3 linked regions of the Youhaiella tibetensis genome follow. The protein of the gene in region 3 interacts with the protein of the main gene of each other region in a pairwise test. Links are inferred from orthologs where the notes say so. Each region holds a gene or a part of one and is shown on either strand. Other genes may lie near its edges.

What was found.
Region 1: the proteins of dnaE (region 3) and dnaN interact in binary tests that used the Escherichia coli proteins (3 or more experiments, as listed by UniProt). The link is inferred for Youhaiella tibetensis from one-to-one orthologs.
Region 2: the proteins of dnaE (region 3) and dnaQ interact in binary tests that used the Escherichia coli proteins (3 or more experiments, as listed by UniProt). The link is inferred for Youhaiella tibetensis from one-to-one orthologs.

What each region holds. Positions count from the first base shown.
Region 1 is NZ_CP041690.1:560-10,323, reverse strand. What follows is about bases 6,530-9,439. They hold dnaN (DNA polymerase III subunit beta), read right to left. Parts: upstream 8,589-9,439; coding sequence 7,470-8,588; downstream 6,530-7,469. Other genes in these bases: dnaA (chromosomal replication initiator protein DnaA), read right to left, coding at 8,724-9,439; recF (DNA replication/repair protein RecF), read right to left, coding at 6,530-7,451. In the rest of the region: FNA67_RS00035 (M48 family metallopeptidase), read left to right, coding at 1-61; FNA67_RS00030 (transglycosylase domain-containing protein), read right to left, coding at 85-2,469; FNA67_RS00025 (YybH family protein), read left to right, coding at 2,703-3,077; gyrB (DNA topoisomerase (ATP-hydrolyzing) subunit B), read right to left, coding at 3,783-6,236; more of recF, read right to left, coding at 6,336-6,529; more of dnaA, read right to left, coding at 9,440-9,764. UniProt on the Escherichia coli protein: Confers DNA tethering and processivity to DNA polymerases and other proteins. Acts as a clamp, forming a ring around DNA (a reaction catalyzed by the clamp-loading complex) which diffuses in an ATP-independent manner freely and bidirectionally along dsDNA.
Region 2 is NZ_CP041690.1:4,291,623-4,301,358, reverse strand. Bases 4,270-7,151 are described here. They hold dnaQ (DNA polymerase III subunit epsilon), read right to left. Parts: upstream 6,131-7,151; coding sequence 5,408-6,130; downstream 4,270-5,407. Other genes in these bases: FNA67_RS21065 (shikimate dehydrogenase), read right to left, coding at 6,716-7,151; coaE (dephospho-CoA kinase), read right to left, coding at 6,127-6,714; hslU (ATP-dependent protease ATPase subunit HslU), read left to right, coding at 4,270-5,301. Outside these bases: imidazole glycerol phosphate synthase subunit HisF, read right to left, coding at 1-40; FNA67_RS21115 (hypothetical protein), read right to left, coding at 66-401; hisA (1-(5-phosphoribosyl)-5-[(5-phosphoribosylamino)methylideneamino]imidazole-4-carboxamide isomerase), read right to left, coding at 398-1,132; imidazole glycerol phosphate synthase subunit HisH, read right to left, coding at 1,129-1,782; FNA67_RS21100 (DUF2628 domain-containing protein), read right to left, coding at 1,786-2,145; imidazoleglycerol-phosphate dehydratase HisB, read right to left, coding at 2,195-2,782; ATP-dependent protease subunit HslV, read left to right, coding at 2,928-3,485; FNA67_RS21085 (GNAT family N-acetyltransferase), read left to right, coding at 3,482-3,997; more of hslU, read left to right, coding at 3,994-4,269; more of FNA67_RS21065, read right to left, coding at 7,152-7,552; FNA67_RS21060 (Maf family protein), read right to left, coding at 7,549-8,154; hemE (uroporphyrinogen decarboxylase), read left to right, coding at 8,599-9,636; protoporphyrinogen oxidase HemJ, read left to right, coding at 9,640-9,736. UniProt on the Escherichia coli protein: DNA polymerase III is a complex, multichain enzyme responsible for most of the replicative synthesis in bacteria. The epsilon subunit contain the editing function and is a proofreading 3'-5' exonuclease.
Region 3 is NZ_CP041690.1:2,265,669-2,276,543, reverse strand. Bases 6,754-10,774 are described here. They hold dnaE (DNA polymerase III subunit alpha), read left to right. Parts: upstream 6,754-7,127; coding sequence 7,128-10,574; downstream 10,575-10,774. Other genes in these bases: FNA67_RS11000 (LysE family translocator), read left to right, coding at 10,658-10,774; FNA67_RS11010 (ABC transporter ATP-binding protein), read left to right, coding at 6,754-6,766. Outside these bases: FNA67_RS11040 (biotin--[acetyl-CoA-carboxylase] ligase), read left to right, coding at 1-237; FNA67_RS11035 (ribonuclease J), read left to right, coding at 378-1,997; FNA67_RS11030 (DUF1467 family protein), read left to right, coding at 2,007-2,252; FNA67_RS11025 (class I SAM-dependent methyltransferase), read left to right, coding at 2,269-2,949; proS (proline--tRNA ligase), read left to right, coding at 3,368-4,717; FNA67_RS11015 (ABC transporter permease), read left to right, coding at 4,777-6,087; more of FNA67_RS11010, read left to right, coding at 6,080-6,753; more of FNA67_RS11000, read left to right, coding at 10,775-10,875. UniProt on the Escherichia coli protein: DNA polymerase III is a complex, multichain enzyme responsible for most of the replicative synthesis in bacteria. This DNA polymerase also exhibits 3' to 5' exonuclease activity. The alpha chain is the DNA polymerase catalytic subunit.

The sequences.
Region 1 (9,764 bases), 2.3 Mb from region 3 along the record:
CGGCAAGGCCTGGCTCAAGGCGCATGGGCGCGAGCTCATGGCCTATGGCATCGAGGCCTGAGCCCGGCGAAACTCGCCGGGCCGCTAGTTCCCGAAGATACCGTTGATGATGTCGACCACCGTGGTCTTCTTCTGCGGCTCGACCTGCTGGATCGGCTGCGGTTGCTGCTGCTGGGGCACGTCGGCGGGCGGCTGCATGTAGACCTGCTGCTGGGCCTGGGGCTCGAGCTGGGTCGGCTGGATGCCGTTGATGTCGCCGAGCTGGCCCTCCGGCGGCAGCGTCTGGGGCTGGCCGAGCACATCGCCGGCCGGCGCCTCCTGGGCGGGCTGGAGATATTGCTGGGGCACGGCCTCGTAGACCTGCTCGCCATCGGGGGTGAGCACGGGGTTGCCGTTGGCATCCATCATGGGCTGCATGGGCAGGTCGGCGGTGGTCGGCTGGGTGACCCCGCCCGGAATGGCGGCGACCGTCAGGCCCTGGTGCGCCTTGTTCATGAACTCGGTCCAGATCTGCGCCGGCACGTTGCCGCCCGAGAGCGAGGTCTTCTTCTCGTCGTCGTTCCCGAGCCAGACGCCGGTCACCATGTGGGACGTATAGCCCACGAAGAGCGCGTCGCGCGCCTTCTGGGACGTACCGGTCTTGCCGCCGATCGGCCAGCCGTTGAGATGGGCGCCCTTGCCCGTACCGACCTGGACGGCGGTCTGGAGCATGTCGTTCATCTCGGCGAGGATGGGCGGGGCAATCACCTGTCCGGGGCCGGCGGGCACGGCGTCATAGAGCGTCTTGCCGCTGGCGGTCTCGATATGGGTGATGACGTTGGCAATGACCCCGTTGCCGCCATTGGCGAAGGGCGCATAGGCCGCGGTCAGCTCGAGCAGGGAGACTTCCGAGGTGCCCAGCGCAATCGAGGGCACCGCATCCATGTGGGAGGAAATGCCCATGCGCATGGCTGTCTCGACCACCACTTGCGGGGTGACGTCGATGGCCAGGCGCGCAGCGATGGTATTGAGCGAATAGGCCAGGCCCGTGCGAAGCGTCACCGGACCATTATACTTGCGCGAGGCGTTTTCCGGGCTCCAGCCCTCATAGGTGAAGGGGGCGTCATCGGCCACGGTGTCGGGCGTATAGCCCTTTTCCATGGCTGCCAGGTAGACGAAGGGCTTGAAGGCCGAGCCGGGCTGGCGGCGCGCGGTCACGGCGCGGTTGTACTGGCTCTTGGCGTAGTCCACCCCGCCCACCATGGCGCGCACGGTGCCGTCGGGCTCCATGGCGACCAGCGCGCCCTGGGAGAAGCCGCGCTTGGGCCCTTCCTTGGCGACCGCTTCCTTGACGATGAACTCGGCCTGCTTCTGGAGATCCCAGTTGATGGTGGTCTGCACGACCACGTCTTCCTTGATGTCCCCGATATAGGCCTGCATGAGGCTTTCGACCCAGTCTGCGACGTAGGATTCGGCGCCGGCCACCTTGGTGCGGATGGGCTGACCCGGATCGATCGCGGCCGCCTTGGCCTCGTCCTGGGTGATGTAGCCTTCCTCGGCCATGGCCTGGAGCACCAGTTTCTGGCGCTGGGCGGCACGTTCGGGGTTGGACTTGGGATTGTAGGTCGAGGGTGCCTTGAGCACGCCCGCCAGCATGGCCGCCTGGGCCAGAGACAGGTTGCGCGCCGAGACGCCGAAATAGGTCTGCGCCGCCGCTTCGATGCCGTAGGAATTGTGGCCGAAGAACATGCGGTTGAGATAGAGCTCGAGGATCTGGTCCTTGGAATAGTTGCGCTCCAGCCAGAGGGCCAGCACCGCTTCCTGCACCTTGCGGCCCAGGGTCTGGTCCGGCGAGAGGAAGAGATTCTTGGCGACCTGCTGGGTGATGGTCGAAGCGCCACGGGTAACCCCGCCGGCCTTGAGGCTTTCGAGCGCCACGGCAGCCAGGCCGATCGGATCGATGCCGAAATGGCTCATGAAGCGGCGGTCTTCGATGGCGATGAAGGCGGCCGGCACGTAATAGGGCAGCTCGCGGATCGAGACGGCTTCGCCGCCGGTCTTGCCGCGGTTGGAGATCAGCTGGCCATCGGCGGCGAGGATGCGGATATTGGGCGGCCGGTCGGGCACGGCCCAGGTGTCGGACGCGGGCAGTTGCGCGGCGAAATAGACCACGATGCCGGCTACGGCGATGCCGCCCCAGATGGCGAGGATGAAGACCCAGTAGAAGAGCCGCATCAGGAAGCCGCCAGCGGTGTTGCGCTTGCGGCTCCGCTTGGCCTTGGCGGGCTTGGCCTTGCCGCGCTGCGGCTTCTTGGGCGGCGGGGCGCCACCGGAGCGTTCGTCGTCCACGAAGCTGCCGACGGCGGCCGCTCCCATGGAGGGTTCTACCTTCTTGGCTCCCCAACCGGTGCGCTTGGCAGCGGTCTTGCGACCACGCTTGGCGGCCGGCTGTGCGCCGACCCGATCTTCAGGAGAGATGCGAAATTCCATGAACCGAGCCCCGGGGCCAATCTCGAGCTTTGCGCCCTGGCGGCGCAAGCCATTCAATGCCTTGAAAGCCAAGCTTTAGCAGCTAACGGGTCGGGCGACAAAACCCTTTCCCCTGCGCTTGGCGGCACGCTACGCTATCGCCAGCAAATGTGGCCGGTTTATGTGACGGAGGCCGGCCTGCCAAGGGTTGTTGCCGTCCGGTAACATCACTTTTTGCGCCGGGGAGGACGATTTTGGACGCGACCGACGGGCCCGAGGCGGTCATGGCGCTCTATGGCGAGCGTATCAACAGGCACCGGTTCGACGAGCTGGCGCCGCTGATCTCGGAGGAGGCCAGTTTCTGGTTCTCGGAGGGTTCGTTTACCGGCCCCACCATCCGCCAGGCCTTCGAGCGCACCTGGGATCTGGTCCGCGACGAGCATTACTGGCTCGACGAATTGCGCTGGATCGCGCTTGGCCCCGATGCCGCCAGCTGCATCTACCGCTTCAACTGGCGCGGCGAGATCAACGGCGCCCCCACCCAGGGCCACGGCCGCGGCACAACGGTCCTGCGCCGCGAACCCGCCGGCTGGAAAATCGTTCACGAGCATTTGAGCCGGGAAGCGTAGGTAGCGGGGAATCGCCGGCGCGCCACCCCGACGGGCTGATCGGTGTTTTCCAACCGTTTCGGCCTCAGAAGTGGCCCCCGCGGAAGGCGTGACCAACTCCAGACAACCGCGCCACCACTGCCCCGCGTGTTTCCACCGCCCCAACCCCATCGCCTCCCTCCCCCTTGTGGTCGGGCCCAGGAAATCTATCCCCGCCCCAGAGCGGGGAAACTGCGCCGGGGAATGGGCGGAGAGAGCGCGTGCCACCCCAATCTCGACAAAGCTCCAAAAACACTTATCCCCGCACACCACCCCTCCCGCATACTTTCCCGATCCCTCCGCCAACGGCGAGGCACGGTACGCGGTGCTGCGGCGGCTGGCGTCAGGACTGGGTGCAGGAAAGTCGACAGCCTGCATCTTGCTCTGCCGCCAGGATCTGGGAGTTGGGGGAAGTCCGGGGGCGCCTGGGCTTACGGCCTAAGTGTGACGTGACCGGCCCGGAGTGCGCTCGCGGGCAACTTGCGTGGACGGGCTTGTAGAAACCCCAAACGCTCAAGGGGCGAGGCGATGCCTCGCACTATCGCTAGCATCCATCGACTTGAGGCAAACCTCGCCCCGAGCCGCCAATGAACCACCCCGCAACCGACCGGAGCGATCCGAGCCGGCGTTTCGGGATGCCTAAACGAAAAGGGCCGCCCGGAGGCGGCCCCTTGCCGAAATCAGCAGCTAGACGTCGAGATTGGCGACGCTGAGGGCATTGTCCTGGATGAAGTCGCGGCGCGGCTCGACCAGGTCGCCCATGAGCTGGGTGAAGGTCAGGTCGGCTTCGTCGCTCTCCTTGACCTCGACCTTGAGCAGGGTGCGCACATTGGGATCGAGCGTGGTTTCCCAGAGCTGCTCGGGGTTCATCTCGCCCAGGCCCTTGTAGCGCTGGAGGGAAATGCCCTTGCGGCCGGCATCGGTGATCGCCTTGAACAGCGAGGACGGGCCGTAGATCGGGGTTTCCTCGCCCTTGCGCACCAGCTTGGCGACGCCGCCGTACAGGTCGTCGAGCTTGCCGGTGATCTGGCGCAGCTTGCGGGCGTCGGCGCTGTTGAGCAGGGCCTTGTCGATGAGGTGGCTCTCGGTCACGCCGCGCACGGTGCGGCTGAAATTGAGGCCGTCCTCGTCGGTGACCTCGCCTTTCCAGCCGCGTTCGTACTCGTCGGTGATGCGATCGAGCCGGTTGGCGACGCGCTGCATGACTTCGCCCGAGCGGGCAGGATCGGCCACCGCCTCGGGATCCAGCCCGCCGACGATGGCGGCCTGCTCGACGATGGAGCGGTTGTAGCGGGTGTTGAGGCTCTCGATGCCATGCACGAGGTCACGGGCCTGGTTGACGATGTCGAGAAGATCGGCGCCCGCATGGGTCGTGCCCTTGCGCGTGGTGAAGACCGCGTCGTCGACACCGCCAGAGATGAGGTAGTCCTCTAGGGCCTTCTCGTCCTTGAGATACTGCTCGGAGGAACCGCGCTTGATCTTATAGAGCGGCGGCTGGGCGATATAGATGTGGCCGCGCTCGAGCAGTTCGGGGGTCTGCCGGTAGAAGAACGTCAGCAGCAGCGTGCGGATGTGGGCGCCGTCGACATCGGCGTCCGTCATGATGATGATCTTGTGATAACGGAGCTTGTCGGCGTTGAATTCCTCGCGCCCGATCCCGGTGCCGAGCGCGGTGATGAGCGTGCCCACCTGCTCGGACGAAATCATGCGGTCGAAGCGCGCGCGCTCGACATTGAGGATCTTGCCCTTGAGCGGCAGCACCGCCTGGGTGGCGCGATCGCGCCCCTGCTTGGCCGAGCCACCAGCGGAGTCACCCTCCACCAGGAAGATCTCGGACTTGGCCGGATCCTTCTCCTGGCAGTCGGCGAGCTTGCCGGGGAGCGAGGAGATCTCAAGGGCCGACTTGCGGCGGGTGAGTTCGCGCGCCTTGCGGGCCGCTTCGCGGGCAGCAGCGGCCTCGGCGACCTTGCCGACCACGTTCTTGGCCTCGGAGGGATGCTCCTCGAACCATTGGCCGAGCTTGTCGTTGACGACATTCTCGACGGCCGGGCGCACCTCGGAGGAAACCAGCTTGTCCTTGGTCTGGGAGGAGAATTTGGGGTCCGGCACCTTGACCGAGAGCACGCAGGTCAGCCCCTCGCGGGCGTCTTCACCGGAAAGCTGCACCTTCTCGCGCTTGAGGATGCCGCTGGTCTCGGCATAGCTGGTGATCTGGCGCGTCAGCGCGGCGCGCAGGCCCGCCAGGTGCGTGCCGCCATCGCGCTGCGGGATGTTGTTGGTAAAGCAGAGCACGTTCTCGTGGTAGCTGTCGTTCCACTGCAGCGCGACCTCGACGGTAATGCCGTCTTTCTCGTGCGTGAACGAGATGGGCGATTCCATGATCGGCTGCTTGGCCTTGTCGAGATATTTCACGAAGGCTTCGAGGCCGCCCTCATAGTGCAGCTCGACATCGACCGGCTCGGGGTGGCGGCGATCCGAGAGGATGATGCGCACGCCCGAATTGAGGAAAGCCAGCTCGCGCAGGCGGTGTTCGAGCGTCTTGAAGTCGAACTCGACCTGGGTGAAGGTCTGCGGCGAGGGCAGGAAGCTGACCTCGGTGCCCGAGCGGCCCTCATAGGTGCCCGGGGTCTTGTTCTGCTCGTAGGTGCCGGTGACGGCCAGCGGCGCATCGGGCTCGCCATGGGTGAAGCCCATCTCGTGAATCTCGCCATCGCGACGGATTTTCAGGCGCAGCCAGGTGGAAAGCGCGTTCACCACCGAGATGCCGACGCCGTGCAGGCCACCGGAAACCTTATAGGAATTCTGGTCGAACTTACCGCCGGCATGGAGCTGGGTCATGATGACCTCGGCCGCCGAGACACCCTCTTCCTTGTGGATGCCGGTGGGCATGCCGCGGCCATTGTCGATGATGGACGCCGAGCCATCGGCATTGAGGATCACCGTCACCAGGTCAGCGTGACCGGCCAGAGCCTCGTCGATGGCGTTATCGACAGCCTCGTAGACCATGTGATGCAGGCCCGAACCGTCGTCGGTATCCCCGATATACATGCCCGGGCGCTTGCGCACCGCATCCAGGCCCTTGAGGACCTTGATGGAGTCGGCGCCGTACTCGGAGGAATCGTGGTTGGTTTCGTCGGTCATGGGATCCCGAATCAGGAAATTTTGGGAGTTATCCGTTTCTAGCGGATGGGGTGCTTATCCCCAAGCAAAATGGCCGATTTTGGCCGGTTTTGGAGGGGATTACGGACTGGGTGCAAGCCTGCCGTCCTTGACGGCGACGACCTGGGCGCGAGGACCGAGGGCTTCGAAGAGGACCGGGTCCGTTCCCGTCATGAAGCACTGGGTCCCGAGGCTGTCGAACGCGGCGAAAAGCGAGGCGCGACGGCCGGAATCGAGATGTGCGGCGATCTCGTCGAGCAGCAGGAACGGGGTGATGCCGGTCATGCGCGAGACGAGCTTGGCCTGAGCCAGGACCAGCCCGATGAGAAGCGCCTTCTGCTCGCCGGTCGAGCCGAGAGCGGCTGGCATCTGCTTTTGCGCATGGAAGACTTCGAGATCGACGCGGTGAGGTCCTAATGTGGTGCGTCCGGCGGCGCGATCAAGGGCGCGGGAGCGCTGCCAGGCCGCCTTGAGGGCGGCTTCGAGCGCGCTTGATGACCCCGGCTCACTGCCATCCTCGAAGAGCGGGGTCAGCGCCAGCGTCGCCTTGGGGAAGGACCCGTCGTCGACGCTTTCTCCGATCAGCGCCTGGAGGTGCCCCAGACTATCGGCGCGGGCGAAATGGATGGCCGCGGCGCCTTCGGCCATCTGCGCCTCGACGGCTGCAATCCAGAGCGGATCGGCGTTCTCTTCGAGAAGGCGGTTACGCTGGCGCATGGCCTTGTCGAAGTCGGAGACGGCGGCCGAATGACCAGGGATGAGAGTGGTGACCAGCCGGTCGAGGAAGCGTCGGCGATCGCTGGCAGGACCCGAGAAGAGGCCGTCCATGGCCGGGGTCAGCCAGAGGAGGCGCAGGTAGGCGCTCATGTCCTCGACGCTGCGGGCGTTGGCGCCATTGATGCGCACGCGCCGCGGGCCATCGCCGGGACTGGCGCCGGTGCCGATATCGACCGGACCGTTATCGGTCTCGACCGTCGCCGCCACCGCCCAGGGCAGGTCGCTGCCCTGGCTGGCGAGGCTTTCGAAGGGCGCCCGCCGCAGGCCCCGGCCCGGCGAGAGCATCGATATGGCTTCGAGGAGGTTCGTCTTGCCGGCCCCGTTCGGCCCGATCAGCACCACGTGGCGCGAATCGAGGTCCAGCGCCGCCGACGCGTAGTTGCGGAAGGCGGTGAGGCGAAGGCGGGAGATGTAGCGCATGAACCCGGCGCGTTGCCCTTAGACGCGCATCGGCATGAGGACGTAAAGCGCCTTGGCTTCGCCTTCCTCACGCACGAGCGTCGGAGAGCCGGCATCGTTGAAGAGGAAGACGGCGTTGTCCGAGCGGATCTGGCCGACGATGTCGAGGAGATAGCGGGCGTTGAAGCCGATCTCGAAATTGTCGGTCTCGAACTCGACCGGCAGTTCCTCCGAAGCGGTGCCGTGGTCGGGATTGGTGACCGAGAGCTCGAGCTGGCCCTGGTTGAGCGAGAGCTTGACGGCCTTGCCGCCGCGCTCGGAGGCGATGGTGGAAACGCGATCGACGGCGGTGGCGAAGGCGGCGCGGTCGACGTTCATTTCCTTGTCATTGTTCTTAGGCGTGACGCGATCGTAATCGGGGAAGGTTCCCTCGATCAGCTTGGAGAGCAGCACCACGCCGCCGAGCGTGAAGCGGATCTTGGTGTCCGAGACTTCCACGGCCACGTCGCCTTCGGCGCCGTCGAGAAGCTTCTGGACTTCACCCACGGTCTTCTTGGGCACGATGACGCCCGGCATGCCGGCGGCGCCGGCCGGCGCATCGGTCTCGGCGCGCGCCATGCGGTGCCCGTCGGTGGCGACGGCGCGCAGGGTCGGGTGGCCGTTGACCTCCAGCGTGTGGAGGTAAATGCCGTTGAGATAGTAGCGCGTCTCCTCGTTGGAGATGGCGAACTGGGTGCGCTCGATCAACTCGCGCAGGGTCGCGGCAGGGATCGAGAAGGAATGGGCGAAAGTGCCCGACTTGAGGTCGGGGAAGCTGTCGGGCGAGATGCAGGCCAGATGGAAGCGCGAGCGACCGGAGGTCAGGAGCATCTGCTCGGCCCCCGAAGTCTCGAGCCGCACTTCAGCGCCGTCGGCGAGCTTGCGGACGATTTCGTAAAGGGTGTGGGCCGGAACCGTGGTGGTGCCAGGCGTGCCGACCATGGCGGGCACGGTCTCGGTGACTTCGATATCGAGGTCGGTGGCGCGCAGGTCGAGGCCTTCGGGCGTGGCCTTGAGCAGGACGTTGGCCAAGATCGGATAGGTGTTGCGCCGCTCCACCACCCGGTGCACGTGACCGAGCGATTTAAGCAGATGATTGCGTTCGAGCGTTACCAGCATGACACCATACCCCTATTGACCTGCCCTCTCGCGGGACAGCAAAAGCCCCGGCGAACCGGGGCCTCGAACCTTTGCGCAAGGGGGGCGAAAAGGCAAGAGTCGGGGCGGAAAAACCGGCCCGTCTTGCACCGTTCTTCACTCTTCGAGCATGCGCTTCAAGAGTTCGATTTCCTGGCAGAGATCACCATCGTCCTTCATCATCTGCTCGACCTTGCGGACCGAGTGAAGGACGGTGGTGTGGTCGCGCCCGCCAAAGCGGCGGCCAATCTCGGGCAGGGAGCGCGAGGTGAGCGACTTGGCCAGGTACATGGCGATCTGGCGCGGACGGACGACGTCGCGCGAGCGGCGCGAGGAAAGCAGGTCGTTGCGCGGCACCTTATAGTGACGCGAGACGATGCGCAGGATGTCCTCGATGCGCACCCGGCGGGCCTCGCGGGCCCGGATGAGGTCGGCCAGCGTCTTTTCGGCAAGAGCCACCGTGATGGGCTCGCCGGTAAGCTGGTTGGCAGCGACGAGGCGGTTGACGGCGCCATCGAGGTCGCGGCCATGGGAAACGACGACGCGGGCGACATAATCGATGACGGCGGGCGGGAAGGTGACGCCGGCAAAGCGGGCCGCAGCCTGTTCGGCGCGCTTCATGACGATGGAGCGGCGCAGATCGCCATCGAAGGTCATGATCGGAACGACCAGACCACCCGAGAGGCGCGAACGGACGCGCTCATCGAGCATTTCGAGGTCGCGTGGGGCGGCGTCGCCGGCCACGACCACCTGCTTGGCGCCGGTCAGCAGCGCTCCGAGCGTATGGCCGAATTCGGTGGCGGACTTGCCCTGAAGGAATTGCATGTCATCGATCAGGAGCAGGTCGACGCGACGGAGCCACTCCTTGAAACCGAGCGCGGACTGGCGCTGCACGGCGGTGATGAAGTGGTACATGAAATGGTCGGCCGTCAGATAGACGATGTTGCGGCCCGGCTCGTTGGCGCCAGCCGCCCAGGCGATGGCATTGAGCAGGTGCGACTTGCCCAGGCCAACGGTGGAATGGATATAGACCGGGTTGAAGCTCACCGTGTTGTTGACCACGGCATGGGCCACCTGCTTGGCGACGCCAAGGGCGATCTCGTTGGCCGAGCCCGGAACGAAGGTTTCAAAGGTCTGGCGCGGATCGAGCGCGCTGCC
Region 2 (9,736 bases), 2.0 Mb from region 3 along the record:
TGACGTCGAGGCAGGGGATGAGGCGGGTCTTGAGAGTCATGGAGCAGACTCCTTGGTTGAAAGGTCTAGGGACTTTGCCGGCGCGAGGTGTGCCGCCAGGCGATGCGATGGGCGATGAGGGCGACGAGCCAGCCGCCGAAGGCGAAGAGCCCCAGCGGCAGGGTGGCGAGCATCAGCCAGCCCATCACCCCAAAGGTGTAGAGCGTTTCGCCCCAGTCCGAGCCCATGACCATGCAGGAATGGACGCTCCCCTCGTCGAGCCGGCAGCCATTGGCATTGGCCACGAAGGCGGCGAACAGTACCGAAAGGACCGGCAGGAGCGCCAAGAGCACGATGGCGGCCAGGATGAGCCAATAGATCGCCCAGGGAAATTTCTTCGGCCTGGGCTGCTCCTCGCTCATACACGCTCGCCTCGCAGAAGCGCCAATGCTTCACGTGAATCAATGCGGCCGTCATAGAGCGCACGGCCCGAGATGGCGCCTTCGAGCACCCGGGCGTCGGGCTGGGTCATGCGGCGGATATCGTCCATGGAGGCGAGCCCGCCCGAGGCGATGACGGGGATCGAGACCGCGCGCGCCAGATGGAGGGTCGAGTCCCAGTTGATGCCGGTCAGGATGCCGTCGCGGTCGATATCGGTATAGATGATCGCCGCCACCCCGGCGCCCTCGAAGCGCTTTGCGAGTTCGACGACGTCGAGTTCGGAAGTCTCGGCCCAGCCTTCCACCGCCACCTTGCCGCCGCGGGCATCGATGCCCACCGCGACCTGGCCGGGGAACTTCCGGGCCGCTTCCCTGACCAGCGCCGGATCGCGCACCGCCACGGTGCCGAGGATGACGCGGGCGAGGCCCTTGGCCAGCCAGCTCTCGACATGGGCGATGGTGCGGATGCCGCCGCCGAGCTGGACGGGAAATTTCACCGTCCCGAGGATGGCTTCCACCGCCGCGCCGTTGACGCTCTCGCCGGCAAAGGCGCCGTTCAGGTCGACGACGTGGAGATACTGGAACCCCTGGTCCTCGAAGCTCTTGGCCTGGGCGGCCGGCGAATCGTTAAAGACCGTGGCCTGCGCCATGTCGCCGAGCTTGAGGCGCACGCACTGGCCGTCCTTGAGGTCGATTGCGGGAAACAGGATCATTTCGGGCTCCATCCCAGGAAGTTGCCGATGAGCGTAAGGCCGAGCCTCTGGCTCTTTTCGGGGTGGAACTGGGTGCCGAACATGTTGTCGCGCCCGACGATCGCCGTCACCGCCTGGCCGTAGTCGGCAGTGGCGATGAGGGACGCCGGGTTGGTGGCGGCCAGGTGGTAGGAGTGGACGAAATAGGCGTGCAGCCCGTTCTCGCCATCCTCGATGCCGGCAAGCAGCGGGTGCGTCTGCCGGAAGGAGAGCGTGTTCCAGCCCATGTGCGGGACCTTGAGGCCCGGATCGGAAGGCTCAAGCTTGACGATGGCGCCCTCGATCCAGCCCAGCCCCTTGTGGACGCCCTTCTCGCGGCCTTCCTCGGCCATGAGCTGCATGCCCACGCAGATGCCCAGGAACGGGGCGCCGCCGCGGATGACGCGCTCCTCGAGCACCTCGACCATGCCGGGCACGGCTTCGAGCCCGGCCTTGCAGTCGGCGAAGGCGCCCACGCCCGGCAGCACGATGCGGTCGGCGCGACGCACGGCATCGGCATCGGCGGTGACCACGATATTGGTCTGGGTACCGCGCGCGGCGCGCTCGAATGCCTTGGCGGCCGACTTGAGGTTACCCGAGCCGTAATCGATGATGGTGACGGTCTGTGTCATGGCTTAGCGGTTCTTGAGATAGTCGAGGCGGGCGATGTCTTCGGCAGCGGCGATGCTGTCGCCGGCATGGTGATAGCCCTTGCGATGGAGTTTTCGCGCCCGGAAGGCGGGGGCCTCGAGGCCGAACCAGAGCGCCGCCAGCCAATAGAGCCAGAAGGTGGCGTCATCGCCCAGCCAGCGCCCGGCAAAGCCGAGCACCAGGATGGCGAGGACCAGCCCCAGGAAGGCGAGCCAGAGGCCGTGGACCAGCGCATAGACGGGCGGCAGCAGGAAGGCGAACCAGGAAAAGCGTTCGCCCACGGCTTCGGGCGCCTCGGACGGGCCTTCGGCCCCGTTGCGGGTGAAAAGCGAATAGAGGGTCATGCTAGGCTCCTATTTATGAGCCCGACCGGTAAATGCCTAGGAGAGAGGCCTAGAGCGTTCCCTTGGTCGATGGAATGCGATCTGCCGCACGCGGGTCGATCTCGACCGCATCGCGCAGCGCCCGGGCGAGAGCCTTGTAGGCGCTTTCGGCGATATGATGGTTGTTGTCGGCGTAGAACGTCTCGACATGGAGCGTGATGCCGGCATTCATGGCGAAGGCCTGGAACCATTCCCGGAAGAGCTCGGTATCCATCTCGCCCACCTTGTCGCGGGTGAATTCCACTTTCCAGACCAGGAACGGGCGGCCGGAAACGTCCAGCGCCACGCGGGTGAGCGTGCCGTCCATGGGCAAATCGCAACTGGCGTAGCGGCGGATGCCCTTCTTGTCGCCCAGAGCCCTGGCGATGGCCTGGCCGAGCGCGATGCCCACGTCCTCGGCGGTGTGGTGCATGTCGATATGCAGGTCGCCCTTGGCGGTGACATCGATATCGATCAGGCTATGGCGCGAGAGCTGGTCGAGCATATGGTCGAGGAACCCAATGCCGGTATTGATGGCATGGCGGCCCGTACCATCGAGATTGACCGACACCTGGATGTCCGTCTCGTTGGTCTTGCGGGTGAGTTCTGCCTTGCGCATCGGACCGCTCTTGCTGGGGGATCGCTCTGGATGGGTTCGGCGTTCTCTAACAGCTTGCCGACCCGTCGAAAAGGGCATGGCCGCCCTGCCGTTGCATTTCCGTTCATGCACCCAATATTTTGGTCAAATCCTTTTGGAGTTGTAGATGAGTAATAACGACGATTTCCCCGGCTGGCACGGCACGACGATCGTTGCGGTCCGCAAGGACGGCAGGGTGGTGGTGGCGGGCGACGGGCAGGTGACGGCGGGTGCCACCGTCATGAAGCATACTGCAAAGAAGGTCCGGCGCCTGGCCGGCGGCAAGGTCATCGGCGGCTTCGCCGGGGCCACGGCCGATGCCTTCACGCTTTTCGAACGCCTCGAGGCCAAGCTCGAGCAATATCCCAACCAGTTGATGCGCGCCGCCGTGGAACTGGCCAAGGACTGGCGCACCGACCGCTACCTGCGGCGCCTGGAAGCCATGATGATCGTGGCCGATGCCAATGACACGCTGGTGCTGACCGGCACGGGCGACGTGCTCACCCCCGACCACGGCGTCGTCGCCATCGGCTCGGGCGGCAATTACGCCTATTCGGCCGCGCTCGCCCTCCTCGAGAACAGCGAGCTCGATGCCGAGACCATCGCCCGCAAGGCGATGAAGATCGCCGCCGAAGTGTGCGTCTATACCAACGAGAACGTCACGCTCGAAAGCATCGAGCAGTGAGCTATGCGATCCGCCGGCTCGGGGACGCGGATGTCGCGGCCTACCGCAAGATCCGCTTCGAGGCCCTGAGCAGGCACCCGGAGGCCTATGCCTCCTCGCCCGAAAGCTTTGCCCAGAGGAGCGACGGCGAACTTGCCGCGCTCCTGGGCCGGATGAGCTTTTACGGCGCCTTCGCCGAAGCCGGGCTGGGCGGCATCCTTGCCTATGCCCGTGCCGATGGCGAGCGCGAGCGGCATCGCGGCTGGATCTACCAGGTCTATGTGCAACCGGCCCTGAGGGGCACGGGTTGTGCCATGGGCCTGCTCGAAGCGGCGCTCGACGAGGCCCGCGGCGAGGTGCTGCAAGTGCATCTGGGCGTAGGCGCCCACAACCGGCCGGCCATCCGGCTCTATGAAAGGGCAGGGTTCGAAATCTATGGCACCGAACCCCGGTCCCTCAACGTGAACGGTCGCTATGTCGACGAACACCTGATGGTGCGCTTCCTTGATAAGGCACCTGGAGAAGTACAATGAGTGCAACCAATTTTTCCCCGCGCGAGATCGTTTCCGAGCTCGACCGCAATATCGTGGGCCAGGCCGACGCCAAGCGCGCCGTGGCCGTTGCCCTGCGCAACCGCTGGCGCCGCCAGCAGCTCTCCCCCGAGCTGCGGCGCGAGGTGACGCCCAAGAACATCCTGATGATCGGGCCGACCGGCGTCGGCAAGACCGAGATCTCGCGCCGCCTCGCCCGACTCGCCCAGGCGCCGTTCGTCAAGGTGGAAGCCACCAAGTTCACCGAGGTCGGCTATGTCGGCCGCGACGTCGAGCAGATCGTGCGCGACCTGGTCGAGGCCGGCATCACGCTGCTGCGCGACAAGCGGCGCGGGGAAGTGCAGGCCCAGGCGCACCAGAATGCGGAGGAGCGCGTGCTCGATGCGCTGGTGGGCTCGTCCGCCTCGCACTCGACCCGCGAGAGCTTCCGCAAGAAGCTGCGCGACAACGAGCTGGACGACAAGGAAATCGAGATCGAGGTGGCCGCGCCCCAGGGCGGGGGCATGTTCGAGATCCCCGGCATGCCGAACGGCAATGTCGGCATGATCAACCTTTCGGACATGCTCGGTAAGCTCGGGCAGCGCTCGGTCAAGCGCAAGCTCAAGGTCAAGGAGAGCTATGACGTGCTCATGGCCGAGGAAGCCGACAAGCTTCTCGACCAGGACCAGCTCAAGACCGAAGCCATCGACCTGGTCGAGAACCACGGCATCGTCTTCATCGACGAGATCGACAAGATCGCCTCCTCGGGCGCGCGCGGCGGCGCGGACGTCTCGCGCGAAGGCGTGCAGCGGGACCTGCTGCCGCTTATCGAAGGGACGACCGTTTCGACCAAGTATGGCCCGGTGCAGACCGACCATATCCTCTTCATCGCCTCGGGCGCCTTCCATGTGGCCAAGCCCTCGGACCTCCTGCCCGAACTCCAGGGCCGCCTGCCGATCCGGGTGGAGCTCAAGGCGCTGACCCATGACGATTTCGTGCGCATCCTGAGCGATACCGAAGCCAGCCTCATCAAGCAGTATGTGGCCCTGCTCGGCACCGAAGGGGTCAAGCTCGACTTCACGGCCGATGCGATCGACGCCATCGCGGAGGCCGCCGTCCACGTCAACGCCACGGTCGAGAATATCGGGGCGCGGCGCCTGCAGACGGTGATGGAACGTCTGGTCGAGGAAATCTCGTTCGACGCGCCCGACAAGGACGGGGAGACCATCACGATCGACAAGGCCTATGTGGCCGGCAAGATCGGCTCCCTCGCCCAGGACACCGACCTCTCCAAGTTCGTGCTCTAGGGGCAAAGCCTTGCCCGCGCCTGGGGCCCACCTCCCTCAGTCCCTCCCCCGTTCGCGGGGAGGGCACAAGGGTGGCGAAATCACGCGCGACGGTTCTGACCCGTCCTCACGCCACGGCCGCTTCCGGGCTGTCCTTTTCGGCATATTTCGCCCAGAGCGAATCGGGGCCCATGGCGGCGATGAAAGCCTCGTGGGCCAGACGCTCGGCCTCGCTGATGCGCGAGGGCAGGGGCGTCGGGCGCTGGGCGGCGGCCACCGGGCCGGCGCTGGTGGCCGAAATCTCGACGCGGCTTTCGGCCACCAGCTCGAACCCGACCTGGCGACCACCGATGAGTTCGAGATAGACCTCGGCCAGGATCTCGCTGTCGAGCAACGCCCCGTGCAGCACGCGCTTGGAATTGTCGATGCCGAAGGTCTTGCAGAGGGCATCCAGGCTCACGCGCGCGCCCGGGAAGACGTTGCGCGCCACCATCACCGTGTCGATGACCTGATTGGTCAGCGCCGCCCGGCCGGCGCGCTGCAGCTCGGCATTGAGGAAGCCGATATCGAAGGCGGCGTTGTGGATGACCAGGGTCGCATCGCCGATGAAATCGGAGAATTCCTGCGCCACCTGGGCGAATAGCGGCTTGTCCGAGAGGAACTCCTCGGAGAGGCCGTGCACGCGAAAAGCCTCTTCTGGCATCGAGCGCTGCGGGTTGATGTAGAGGTGCAGGTGCTTGCCGGTCGGCAGGTGGTTGATGAGCTCGACACAGCCGATTTCGACGATCCGGTCGCCGTTGAGGGGATCGAGGCCCGTGGTTTCGGTATCGAGGACGATCTCGCGCTTCATTGACCCGCGTTCAGCTTTTCAACCAGAGTTCTGACTTCCGCCCGTACCGCCTCGACCGGGCGACCGGTGTCGAAGAGGTAGTCGGCGCGCTTCTTCTTTTCGTCCTGGGGCATCTGCCGGGCAAGGATGGCATCGAGCTTATCCACGGTCATTGCCGGCCGCCGCAGCGCCCGTTCGCGCTGGATGGCCGGATCGCACCAGGTGACCGCGACCTTGTCGAGGCCATAGTCGAACCCGGTCTCGTAGAGCAGCGGAATATCGACCACCGCCAGCTTTGCACCGTTTCGCTCCGCCAGATCAAGGAACTGGCTCATCCTGGCGCGCACAAGCGGGTGAACGACCGCTTCGAGCTCCGCCAGGCGCGCGGGTTCGGCGAGGAGGCGGCGACTCAATTCCGTCCGGTCGATGATGCCATCGCGGGCGACGCCGGGAAACAGGCGCTCGACCGGGGGCACCGCTTCGCCGCGATAGAGCTCGTGAACCGCTTCGTCGGAGGAAAACACCGGCACGCCGAGGTCCGCGAAGGCCCTCAGGGTCGTCGATTTTCCCGTGGCGATCGAGCCGGTCAGTCCCAGGCGCAGCACGTCAATGCTCCAGCGTCGCTTCGATCCTCTCCCGCAATTGGGCGGTGACCTCGGGGCGCGTTCCGAACCAGGCCTCGAATCCGGGGACAGCCTGGTGCAACAGCATGCCAAGCCCGTCGACGGTGCGCAATTTCCTTGCGCGCGCCTCGGCCAGCAGCGGGGTTTGGAGCGGGGTATAAACGATATCGGTCACCAGCGCCGTGTCAGGCAGGGCGTCGAGGGGCAGGTCCTCGAACCGGCTGCCATGCATGCCGATGGAGGAAGTGTTGACGAGAAGACTCGCCCGGGGCGCCAGGTCGGCGAACCCGGAGAGGGCGTGGCCCGAAAACTGCGGGCCCATTTCGTCCGCCAGCGCCCGCGCCTTGTCCGCCGTGCGGTTGAGGATGGCGATGCGCGAAAAGCCGCGTTCGGCCAGCGCCACCAGGATGGCGCGCGCCGCCCCGCCGGCCCCGAGCACGATGGCCAGTTCGCGCGCTCCGTCCCAGCCGGGTGCCTCCTGGTCGAGATTGCCGAGAAACCCGAGATAGTCGGTATTGGTGCCCCGGACCTTGCCCTGGCGGGACACCAGCGTGTTGACCGCCCCGATGCGGCGGGCCAGCGGATCGACCTCGTCGCAGAGCGCGAACACCGTTTCCTTGTGGGGAATGGTGACATTGCCGCCGGCGAACGCCCCGGCGCGCAAGGCGACGATGAAATCGGGCAGCGCCCCGGGCGCCACGTCGATGGCCTCGTAGCTCCCGGCGATGCCGTAGGTCTCGAGCCAGGTGCCATGGATGAGGGGCGAGCGCGAATGGGCGATCGGGTGGCCGATCACGAACGCCTTGACCGGAGCGCTCACAGCTCGGCCCCCTTGAGATATTGCGGCGCGAACTCGCGCAACGCCGAGAGCAGGGGCAGGAGCGGCAGGCCCAGAATGGTGAAATAGTCCCCGGTTATGGTTTCGAAGAGCCGCACCGAGGCGCCTTCGAGGCGATAGCCGCCGACCGAGGAGAGGGCATCCTCGCCCTCGAGCGCCAGGATCTCGTCGCGTTCGGCGTCCGAGAATTCGCGCATGGTAAGCTCGGCGGTCTCGACATGTTCCCAGAGGACCTTGTCGCCCTGCACCAGCACCACCCCGGCATGGAGACGATGGGTCTTGCCCTTGAGGTAGGACAATTGCCGGGCGGCCTCCTCCATGGTCTCGGGCTTGTGCAACAGTTCATCGCCCAGGGCCAGGGTCTGGTCGGCGCCGATGACGATGGCGGTTGGCGAGAGCGCGGCCACCGCCAGGGCTTTCGCCCGCGCCAGGAGGAGGGCGATGTCGCGGGCATCCGCGCCGCGGGCCACCGCCTCGGCTTCTATGCGGCGTTCATCGATATGGGCGGGTCGGGCGTCGTAGGCGACGCGAGCGCCGGAAAGCAAGGCTTTCCGGGCCGGAGACTGGGAGGCGAGGATCAGCATGGAAAGAGGTTTTCCACACTGTTCCCACTGCCACAAGCGCCAAGCAGTGAAAATGACTCATCATTTCGGCCAAGGCCGGTTTTTGTCCACTTTGCCCCCAAATCCGTCCCCAGATGACGCAAGTGGGGCGCCCGCGGGCTCAAGACCGGTAACAGTGTGGAAAAGCGATCGGGGCGAGGCGGGCTGGATTCACCGGTTTTCCCCAGGCCCGGATTCGGCCGTTTGGATCAAAAGGCCCGTTAACACTTCGTTAACCCGCCCGGTTCGCGCGGACTTTGCACCTTGTCCCAGGACGCTGTTAACACTTCGTTTACGAGTTTTCCTGCGCGCTTTCGTCACCGGACTTGCGGTTGTGGACGGCCATGAATTGGGGTTAAACACCGCCATGATAATAAAGATACAAAAGAGAAGATTCTCTTCTTTGAAGGGAAGGGGTGCCCCCCGGTGAGTTCAGCGCCCCATGGCAAGCCGCTCCTGAAGACAGTGCTCGGCGAGCGCCAGGACCGTCCACCCGTCTGGATCATGCGCCAGGCCGGCCGCTATCTTCCCGAGTATCGGGAAACGCGGGCCAAGGCCGCAACGTTCCTCGACCTTTGCTACAATCCGGAACTGGCGACGGAAGTAACGCTCCAGCCGCTGCGCCGCTTCGATCTGGATGCAGCGATCCTGTTTTCGGACATCCTGGTCATTCCCGATGCGCTTGGCCAGAAAGTGGGCTTCGAGACGGGCGAGGGTCCGCGGCTCGATCCCCTGGGCGTTGAAGGGATCAGTGCCTTGAGGCCGGAAGGCGTGGTCGGGGCCCTGGCGCCGGTGCTGGAGACGGTTTCGCGCGTCAAGGCAGCGCTGGCGCCCGAAAAGACCCTTATCGGGTTCTGCGGGTCTCCCTGGACCGTGGCGACCTACATGATCGGGGGCCGCGGCACGACCGACCAGGCGCCCGCCCGGCTTTTCGCCCTGCGCCATCCGCAGGCCTTCGCGGCGCTGATGGATGTGCTGGTCCAAGCCTCGATCGCCTATCTGGTGGCGCAGTTCCGCGCCGGCGCCGACGTGGTACAGCTCTTTGAGAGCTGGGCGCTCAATCTGGACGAAACCGCGTTTCGCGCGCAGGTCATCGAACCCAATGCGCGGATCGTGGCGGGTGTGCGCGCCCAGGTTCCCGATGCGCCCATCATCGGGTTTCCGCGCGGGGCGGCCGGCATGATCGCCGCCTATGCGGAGGCGACCGGGGTCAACGCGCTGGGGCTCGACTATTCCATGCCCACCGCCTTTGCCGACAAGGCATTGCCCAAGACGCTCGGCGTCCAGGGTAATCTCGATCCGCTCCGGCTCGTTGCCGGTGGCGAGCAGATGGAAACCCGCGCCCGCGAGATCATCGCCGGCTTTGCGGGTCGTCCCCATATCTTCAACCTGGGCCATGGCATCGTGCCGGAAACGCCGATCGAGCATGTCGCCCGCCTCATCGATATCGTGAAAGGTCGCTAAGCCATGGAATGGGTCAAGGCGCTGCACGTGATCTCGGTCATCGCCTGGATGGCCGGTTCGCTCTACCTGCCCAGGCTCTTCGTCTACCATTCGGTGGCCG
Region 3 (10,875 bases):
ACCTATGCGTTGTGGGACCAGGGCAGGGGCATTCCTGAGGTTTTGCGCCAGTGGCGCGATTTCGCGGCCGGAATCGGCGCGCCGGTGGCGGTGAATCGCCACGGCGACATCGTCCGCGGAATCTTCGAGACGATAGACGACGCCGGCAGGCTGGTCGTGCGCGCGGATGACGACACGCGCATCGCGATAACCGCCGGCGACGTCCATTTCGGTACGACGGCAAGCGTCGCGCCGTAACGGAATTGACATTGCAAGTAGGCGTCGGGCGAGCGGAACTCCGCTGTCGCCACGACCGATTTTGGATTGGATAGCTAATGAAGAAGCCATTGACCGATGAACTTGTCTTCGTCCCCCTTGGGGGCGTCGGCGAGATCGGCATGAACATGGGGGCCTACGGTTTCGGCCCCGCAAACCGCCGGAAGTGGATCGTGGTCGATTGCGGCGTGAGCTTTGGCGGGCCGGACCTGCCGGGCATCGAGTTGATCATGGCCAACCCGGAGTTCCTCGAAGAGAACGCCGACGATGTGCTGGCGCTGATCCTCACCCACAGCCACGAAGACCATTACGGCGCCGTGCTCGACCTTTGGCCGGGCTTCGAGAAGCCGGTCTACGCCACCGCGTTCACCGCCGCGATGCTGGCCGCCAAGCGCGCCGCCGATGCCATCGTCGATGAAGTGCCGGTGCGCCTGATGCAGACCGGCAAGCCGTTCGAAGTCGGCCCGTTCACCATCGAGCCGATCAACGTCGCGCACTCGATTCCCGAAAGCTGCGCGCTCCTGATCACCACGCCGGTGGGCCGTGTGCTTCACACCGGCGACTGGAAGCTCGATCCGTCTCCCGTCGGCAGCCCGCCGACCGACATCGAGCGTTTGAAGCGCATCGGCGCCGATGAAGGCGCGCCGCCGCTGGCGCTCATCTGCGACAGCACCAATGCGCTCAAGGACGGCGAGAGCCCGAGCGAATCCATCGTCGGCGATACGCTGGCCGCGCTCATTGCTGCAGCGCCCTATCGCGTGGCGCTCACGACCTTCGCCTCCAATGTGGGACGCGTGATTTCGATCGCCCGCGCGGCCGAGAAGGCCGGACGTCAGGTCGTGGTGTCGGGCAGGGCGCTTCACCGCATCACCGGCATCGCCCGTGAGCTGGGCATGATGGAAGGCATCGCGCCGTTCCTCGACCAGGACATGTACAAGAGCCTGCCGCGCGACAAGGTCGTGCTGCTGTGCACCGGCTCGCAGGGCGAAGCCCGTGCGGCCATCGCCCGCATCGCGCGCGGCGAGCACCCGGCGATCGACCTCAATGCCGGCGACCAGGTGATCTTCTCGTCCTGGGCGATCCCCGGCAACGAGCGCGAAGTCATCGACATTCAGAACCGCCTCATCGACCGCGGCGTCGACGTCATCACGCAGGCCGATGGCCTGGTGCACACGACCGGCCACCCGCGCCGCGAGGAGCTCAAGCGCCTTTACGACTGGGTCAAGCCGACGGTTCTGGTCCCCGTGCATGGCGAGGCTGCGCACCTTCAGGCCCATGCCAAGCTCGGCCGCGACCATGGCGTTCCGAACGTCCTCGAGATCCGCAACGGCGATCTCGTGCGGCTCTTCCCCGAGCCCATGTCTTTCCCCGGTGAAGTTCGCTCCGGTGAGCTCTATCTCGACGGGCTCGTGCTCTGCACGCCCGAGGAGAGTGGGGTGAAAGGCCGCAGGAGACTTTCGTTCGGCGGTCATATAGTCGTGAGCCTGGCGGTCACCGGCAATGGGCAGGTGGTTTCGGGCCCCGAGGTGGTGATAGAAGGTCTGCCTGAGGTCGAGGACGACGACGAGACGATCGGCGAGGTGGTCGACAAGACCATCAAGGGCGTCTTGCGGAGCGTTCCGGCCAAGCGCCGGGGCGATGTCGAGATGCTCAACAGCGCCTTGCATCGCGCCATCCGGGCCGAGGTCAACTCGTTCTGGGGCCGCAAGCCGAACGTCACGGTGTTCGTGCACCGAGTTTAGGAGAGCCTTATGCAGATCGGCAGCTGGATCGCGATTTACTTCATCATCTGGTGGGTATGCCTGTTCGCAGTGCTGCCGTTCCGCGTGCGCAATCAGATCGACGCGGGCGAAGTGGTTCGGGGCACCGAGCCCGGCGCGCCGGTCCTGCCGCGCCTCGTGCCGCGCCTCATCGCCAACAGCCTGGTGTCGGCCGTGGTGATGGGCCTCATTCTCTGGGGGCTCTCCAACCCCTGGCTGCAGCACTACTGGCACTAGGCCAAACGGGGGCGTCTTGAGCGAAATCGAGAACGCCCCGCGCCGCACTGCGTCGGATGTCGCCGCATTCATCCGGGAGAACCTTGCGCTTCTCCCGGTGCCGGCCTTTCCCGACATCGTCCTTTATACTCCCCATCCCGCCAGCGGTCTCCGGCGATTGGAGAGCGCCGTCGATGAGGACGCCGATCCCTGTCCTCCGTACTGGGCCTATGTCTGGGGCGGGGGAGCGGTGCTCGTCCGGCACATCCGGGCCAATCCCGGGCTCGTGCGGGAACGGCGGGTCGTGGATCTCGGGTCCGGCTCGGGAATCGTCGGCATTGCCGCGGCCAAGGCTGGCGCGGCCTCTGTTCTGGCGGCGGAGGTCGACAGGAACGGGCTGGCTGCCATCGCGCTCAACGCCGCCGCTAACGGGGTGGAACTCGCCTCAACCGGCGACGACCTGATCGCGGGCGATCCGCCCGATGCCGACCTCGTGCTTGTGGGCGACCTCTTTTATGCGCCGGACCTGGCAGGTCGTGTTCTGCCTTTCCTTGCCCGGTGCGTGGCGGCGGGTGTCGAGGTCGTGGTCGGCGATCCTTTTCGGGCCCATCTCCCGCTGGGCGCTCTGCACCCGATCGCGGAATATTCCGTCGCCGATTTCGGCGATTCCCCGCACGCTGCCGGTACGCGTAGCGCGGTCTTCCAGCTACACACCTGAAGCGGCGCCAGCCTCCCGCGCGAGACGCATCCGCCGCTCAGTTTCGATGCGCACACGTGTGCTCTCATTTCCGTGAAGGCGGTGCAGGCGCTTCTTCGAGCGGACTGTAAAATTCCTGCCATAATCCGCTGATAGGCAATAAAAAAAGCAGGGCGCGTAGCCCTGCTTTTGGAAAGTTTCGCGACAATACGTCGGTCTTACGCGCGCACGTAGCGGCGGCCAACGCTCCTCCCTTGACGTTGTCGGCGTCCGGCGGTTTCTCGCCGCCTTTGTGTTTATGGGGCTGGACCCTAACAACTCAAAACACCCCTGTCACGCAGATTCTGCATAGCTTGTATGCTTGCAACGCGGTGATTTGTAGGATTTGACTACGGACCATCCAAAGCCTCGAATCGACGTCCGCGAAACCGGAGTAGTTATGCGTCTTTCCCGTTACTTCCTGCCCGTTCTTCGCGAGGTTCCCAAGGAAGCCGAAATCGTTTCCCATCGGCTCATGCTGCGCGCGGGCCTCATCCGCCAGCAGGCGTCGGGCATGTATTCCTGGCTGCCGCTCGGCTACCGCGTGCTGATGAAGGTCAAGGCCATCATCGAGCAGGAGCAGGATCGCTCGGGCGCCATCGAATTGCTCATGCCCACGCTGCAGTCCGCCGACCTCTGGCGCGAGAGCGGGCGTTACGACGCCTATGGCAAGGAGATGCTGCGCATCAAGGATCGCAACGAGCGCGACATGCTCTACGGTCCCACCAACGAGGAGATGATCACCGACATCTTCCGGACCTATGTGAAGTCCTACAAGGACCTGCCGCTCAATCTCTATCACGTGCAGTGGAAGTTCCGTGACGAGATCCGCCCGCGCTTCGGCACCATGCGCAGCCGCGAGTTCCTCATGAAGGACGCCTATTCGTTCGACCTGGACGAGGCGAGCGCGGTCAAGGCTTATCACCGGATGTTCGTGGCCTATCTGCGCACCTTCTATCGTCTGGGCGTCACCGCCATTCCCATGCGTGCAGACACCGGCCCGATCGGCGGCGACCTCAGCCATGAGTTCATCATCCTGGCCGACACCGGCGAAAGCGCCGTCTTCTGCCATGCCGACCTGCTTGAGAAGCCCATCCCGGCCATCGACACCGATTATCGCGGTGACCTGGCGCCCATCGTGGCGGACTGGACCTCGCTCTATGCGGCGACCGAAGAGATGGTCGACATGGGCGCCTTCGAGGCGGAAGTGCCAGAGGCCAAGCGGGTTTCTGCGCGCGGTATCGAAGTCGGCCATATTTTCTACTTCGGGACGAAGTATTCCGCGCCCATGAAGGCGACCGTGACCGGTCCCGATGGCAAGGAAGTAACCGTGCATATGGGTTCCTATGGCATTGGCCCCACCCGCGTGGTGCCCGCCATTATCGAGGCGAGCCACGACGAGGCCGGCATTATCTGGCCGGTCAGCGTGGCCCCCTTCGAAGCGGTCGTGATCAACCTCAAGTCCGGCGACGCCGATTCGGACGCCGCCAGCGAGAAGCTCTATGGCGAGCTGCAGAATGCCGGCGTGGATGCGCTCTACGACGACACCGAGCAGGGCGCCGGCGCCAAGTTCTCGACCGCCGACCTGATCGGCATTCCCTACCAGCTCATCGTGGGGCCGCGCGGCCTCAAGTCGGGCGAAGTCGAAATCAAGCATCGCAAGACCGGTGAGCGCGAGACGTTGCCGGTCGCGGCCGCGGTCGAAAGGCTGCGAGGCCTGATCGAACCGCAAAGGCGGAACAAGGTTTGAACGCTCCCACACCGCAGATCGCCGAGCAATCCACGAACGCCTTTTCGCGCTTCGAATGGATGATAGCAGGCCGTTACCTTCGCGCCCGCCGCAAGGACGCCTTCATCTCGGTGATTGCGGCCCTGACCATGGCAGGCGTCGCCATCGGCGTCGCCACGCTCATCGTGGTCATGTCGGTCATGAACGGGTTCCGCGACGAACTGCTGACCAAGATCCTCGGTCTCAACGGCCATTTCTCGGCCTACCCGATCGAAGAGAAGTTCACCGACTACAAGCCGACGGTTGAGCTCATCGAGGGCGTGCCGGGGGTTCGGCATGCCGTTGCCTATGTCGAGGGGCAGGCCCTGGTCTCGAGCCAGTCCAACGCCTCGACCGGGGCCACCGTGCGCGGCATGGAGTTTTCCGACATCCAGAAGCTCGGGCTGCTCTCCCAGAGCGCCCAGCAGGGCGGATGGGATCAGTGGGATCAGTCCCAGGGTGTCGCAATCGGCTATCGGCTTGCCGAACGGCTCGGCGTCGGCATTGGCGATCCCATAACGATCGTCAATCCGAACGGAGCCACCACGCCCTTCGGCACGACGCCACAGATCCGCTCGTTCCCCGTCAACGTCATCTTCAACGTGGGCATGGTCGAGTTCGACAGTTTCTACGTCTACATGCCGATGCACCTGGCCCAGGACTACTTCAAGATGTACGACGATGTCCTCAAGCCAGGGGTCGAACCACCCGATCCCATGGCGACGGACGAGGAGATCGACGCGGCCTACGAGCGCCAGTATCGGGCAAGCGCCATCGAGATTTTCATCGACAACCCCGACGACATCAACACGATGCGCGAACGGTTGCAGAATACGCCCGGGATACGGCCGATGATCCTTTCGGACTGGCAGCAGCGCAACGAGACGTTCTTCTCGGCCCTTCAGGTCGAGCGGGTGGTGATGTTCACGATTCTCTCGATGATCGTGCTTGTGGCGGCATTCAACATCATTTCCAGCCTCGTCATGCTGGTGAAGGACAAGGGCGCCGACATCGCCGTCCTGCGCACCATGGGGGCCACGCGCGGTTCGATCATGCGCATCTTCTCGATCACCGGCACGGCGATCGGGGTCATCGGCACGCTCATCGGGTTCGTGGCGGGCGTGCTGATTGCGTCCAATGCCGAGGCGCTGCGCGCCGGCATTTCCGAGCTCATCGGGGTGCGGCTCTTCCCGCCGGAAGTGTTCTTCCTCTCGTCGCTTCCCTCCAAGATCGATCCCTTCGAGGTAACGGTCGTGGTGGGGCTGGCTTTGCTGCTCAGCTTCCTGGCGACGCTTTATCCGGCCCTGAGGGCCGCCCAGTACGATCCGGTCGAGGCCCTGCGGTATGAGTGATACGCAACTGGTTCTGCGGGGTGTCCACCGCCACTATGGCGACGGCGACACCATCGTACGGGTTCTCGAATCCGCCGACCTGACGGTCAAGGGCGGTGAACTGGTGGCGCTTGTGGCGCCCTCGGGCGCAGGCAAGTCGACCCTCCTGCACATCTCGGGCCTGCTCGAGCGGCCCCAGCAGGGTGAGGTCGAAATCCTGGGCGTGCCGACCAGTCATCTGGGCGACCGCGCGCGCACCATGCTGCGTCGCACCACCGTCGGCTATGTCTACCAGTTCCATCATCTGCTGCCCGAGTTCACGGCCCTCGAAAACGTCTCGATCCCGCAATTGATCGCGGGCAAGAGCCAGGCTGATGCCGACAAACGCAGTCACGAACTCCTGGCGATGCTCGGTGTGGACTCGCGTGCCGCACATCGGCCGGCCGAACTGTCGGGCGGCGAGCAGCAACGCGTCGCCATCGCGCGCGCGGCGGCGAACCATCCCCGCGTCGTGCTGGCCGACGAACCGACGGGCAATCTCGATCCTGCCACCAGCGATCTGGTCTTCGAGGCGCTGCGTCAGCTTATCCGGGACGAGGGCGCCGCAGCCCTTATCGCAACCCACAATCACGACCTGGCCCGCCGCGCCGATCGCATCGTCACCCTTCGTGACGGCCTGGTGCTTCCGCACACCCTCTAGGCCTCTCCGGCCATCTTGCGCTTTGGTCCTGTTGTTCGTTGCGTGAACAGCGGGGAGGGCACCCGATTTGATTCAAATTTTAACGTTTCGTTACCCTTTTAACCTCGCGAACACCCGTGTTCCTGGACATGAACGAATAGAGAACATATAAGAACGGAACAGCAACAAAGGAGCTTTGAAATGATCATCGGTTTCATCAAGGACCTGTTCGCCGTTCTCGCCCTGGGTGCTTTCACCATCTCCGCGCTCACCTGGATGGATGTGTTCTCCCGACTCGTGTGAGGGTTGTGAATTGATCGTGAGGCGCAGTTGGTTCTGCGCCTCCTGGATGTAAAAGATACGTCCACACGGAATATCGTTCATGCCCGGTCCAGGTTTCATTCATCTGCACGTCCACTCGGCCTTTTCCCTTCTCGAAGGGGCCATCCAGCTCGCCAAGATTCTGGAGCTGGCCAAGGAGGACAAGCAGCCCGCGATCGGCATCGCCGACACTAACAACCTCTTCGGCGCTCTCGAACTCTCCGAAAAGGCCACCAGCAAGGGCATTCAGCCGCTGATCGGGTGCGAGCTGGCGCTCGATTTCTGGACCGCCGACGATCGCGGGCCCGAACGCGGCAATTTCGGCAAGGGCGGGGTTGTGCTCATGGCGGCGACCGGTGAGGGGTTCTCCAATCTCTCGCGTCTGGTCAGCCGCGCTTATCTGGAAGGCGAGAACGGCAGGGCCGCCGCCAAGATCGGCTGGCTCGATCGTGATAACCTCCAGGGCATCATCTGCCTGACGGGCGGGCCGGAAGGATCAGTCGATCCCTTCTTCGCCAGTGGCCTTGAAGCCCACGCCCATTCGCGGCTCGATCGGTTGCGCGAGCTGTTCGACGACCGGCTCTATATCGAGTTGCAGCGCCACGGACGCCACAACGAGGCGCTCGTTGAGCCGCAGCTGCTCGACTACGCCTATAAGCGCGGCGTTCCGATCGTTGCCACGAACGAGCCGTTCTTCAAGTCGCGCAAGGATTTCGAGGCGCATGACGCGCTGCTGGCGATTGCGGGCGGCACCGTGCTCGCCCAGACCGAGCGGCGCAAGCTCTCGGACCAGCACTATTTCAAGACGCGCGCCGAGATGATGGAGCTCTTCGCCGATCTCCCCGAGGCGCTCGACAGCACCATCGAGATCGCGCAGCGCACGAGCTACCGGCCGCGCACGCGCGGGCCGATCCTGCCCAAGTTCGCCGCTGCCCCGGGGGTGAGCGAGGATGAGGCCGTGGCCGCCGAAGCGGCAGCGCTCGGGAAAATGGCGCGTGATGGCCTCGCCAAGCGGTTCGAGGTCAACGGCCTGGCGCCGGGTTGGACCGCCGAGCAGTATCATGAACGGCTCGAGTTCGAGCTCGGCATCATCCAGAAGATGAAGTTTCCCGGCTACTTCCTCATCGTGGCCGACTTCATCCAGTGGGCGAAAGGGCAGGGTATACCCGTTGGCCCCGGCCGTGGTTCGGGCGCCGGTTCGCTCGTCGCCTGGGCGACGACCATCACCGACCTCGACCCGCTCCGCTACAACCTGCTCTTCGAGCGCTTCCTCAATCCGGAACGCGTCTCGATGCCCGACTTCGATATCGACTTCTGCCAGGATCGCCGCGAAGAGGTGATCCGTTACGTGCAGCAGAAATACGGGGCCGAGCAGGTGGCCCAGATCATCACCTTCGGTACGCTTCAGGCGCGCGCTGTGCTGCGCGACGTGGGCCGCGTACTGCAGATGCCATACGGCCAGGTGGATCGCATCTGCAAGCTCGTTCCGGCCAATCCCGCCGATCCCTGGACGCTGGAACGTGCCCTCGCCGAAGTTCCGCAATTGCGGGCGATGCGCGACGAGGACGAAACCGTCTCCCAGCTCCTCGAAATCGGCCAGGCGCTCGAAGGGCTCTTCCGCCACGCTTCGACGCATGCTGCCGGCATCGTGATCGGCGACCGCCCGCTCCAGGAGTTGGTGCCGCTTTACCGCGATCCGCGCTCGGACATGCCGGTCACCGAGTACAACCTCAAGTGGGTCGAGCCCGCTGGGCTAGTGAAGTTCGACTTCCTGGGCCTCAAGACGCTGACGACCATCAGCTACGCCGTCAAGATGATCAACGGCGAGAACGGCACCTTCGACATCGACAAGATTCCCCTCGATGACGAGGCGACCTACAAACTTTACGCGGGCGGGGACACGGCGGGTATCTTCCAGTTTGAAAGTCCGGGCATGCGGCGTGCCCTTATCGACCTCAAGCCCGACCGCATCGAAGACCTCATCGCCATGAACGCGCTCTATCGGCCCGGCCCGATGGATAACATCCCCAGCTTCTGCGACCGCAAGCACGGCCGCGAGCAGGTGGAATACCCGCACGAGGCCCTCAGTTCGGTGCTCGATGAAACCTACGGAATCATCGTCTACCAGGAGCAGGTGATGCAGATCGCCCAGGTGCTCTCGGGCTATTCGCTCGGCGAGGCCGACATGCTCCGCCGAGCCATGGGCAAGAAGATCAAGGCCGAGATGGACGCCCAGCGCGTCCGATTCCGCGACGGCGCCATCAAGAATGGCGTCTCGGAAGCCCTCTCCGATACGATCTTCGATCTTCTCGCAAAGTTCGCCAACTACGGCTTCAACAAGAGCCACGCGGCCGCCTACGCCTGGGTGTCCTATCAGACGGCCTACCTCAAGACCCATTATCCCGAGGAATTCCTTGCAGCCTCGATGACCCTCGACATGGGGCTCACTGAAAAGCTGGCGGATTTCCGGCGCGAGGCCCTGCGCCACAACATCACCATCGTGCCTCCGTGCGTGAACCAGTCCGAGGCGGTCTTCTCGGTGCGAGACAAGAAGGTCCATTACGGCCTGGCCGCGGTCAAAGGCATCGGCCGGCAGGTGGCCGACCATATCGCAGAGATTCGGGGCGATCGCCCGTACGCGGATCTCGCCGACTTCGCCACGCGCGTCGACCCCAAGATCGTCAACCGACGCACGCTCGAGACGCTGGTCAATGCCGGCGCCTTCGATTCCCTGGTTTCGCGGCGCGAGCAGGCCTTTGCCGCAATCGACTCCGTGCTGGGCACCGCTCAACGCGTCGCGTCTGACCGCAACGATGGCATCGTGGACATGTTTGCGTCCGACAAGCCTGAGCCGATCATCCTGCCTGAGATGTTCGAGCCCTGGAGCCTGGCCGAGCGGCTGGAGCGTGAGTACTCGGCCATCGGTTTCCATCTCTCGGCTCACCCGCTCGACGCCTATACCGATCTCTTCGAGAAACTGCGCGTGCAGCGCTGGGGCGATTTCGAGCGTGCCGTCAAGGAAGGGGCGCGGGCGGGGCGTATTGCGGGCACGCTGTCCTCGCGGCAGGACCGACGGACGCGCAAGGGCACGCCAATGGCCATTCTCAACCTCTCCGATCAGAGTGGCGGCTACGAGTGCATCGCGTTCTCCGAGCAGATTTCGCTCTATGGTTCGGTGCTCGAAACCGGTCGTTCGCTGATCCTCGAGGTCGAGGCGGACGAGCGCCCGGATGGGATCAGCCTGCGCTTGATCAAGGCGGAATCGATCGACGGCGCTACCGAGAAGCTCGGGCGCCAGCTCACCGTGTTCCCGGAGAGCGAGAAGTGCCTGCCGGCCATTCGCGCCCAGCTCAAGCCGGGTGGTGAGGGGGCAGTGACGCTCATCGTGTCGCGCGATGGCGGTGCGCGCGAATACGAGATCAAGCTTCCGGGCAGCTTCAAGCTGACGGCGGAGGTGGCGGGCGGCATCAAGGCCCTGGCCGGGGTAACCGACGTTCGCCTCAATTAGCCGGTTCGGCGCCACTTTCCGGTTTCGAACCAAGGTGCGGCAGTGATATCTCCTGATGGGCGTTTTGCTCGCGGGGGACAAACATGTTCGATCTGCCGACCATCATCACCTATCTCGGTGCGTGTTTCGTGCTGGCCATAGTGCCGGGGCCGACCGTGACCGTCATCATTGCCAATGCGCTGGCGCGCGGAACGCTCGCCGGTCTTGCCATCGTGCTCGGTACGCAAATCGGGCTCGTCACCATGATCCTGGTCGTGGCGACCGGGATGGAGGCGCTCGTCAGTTTCATGGGTTGGGCCTT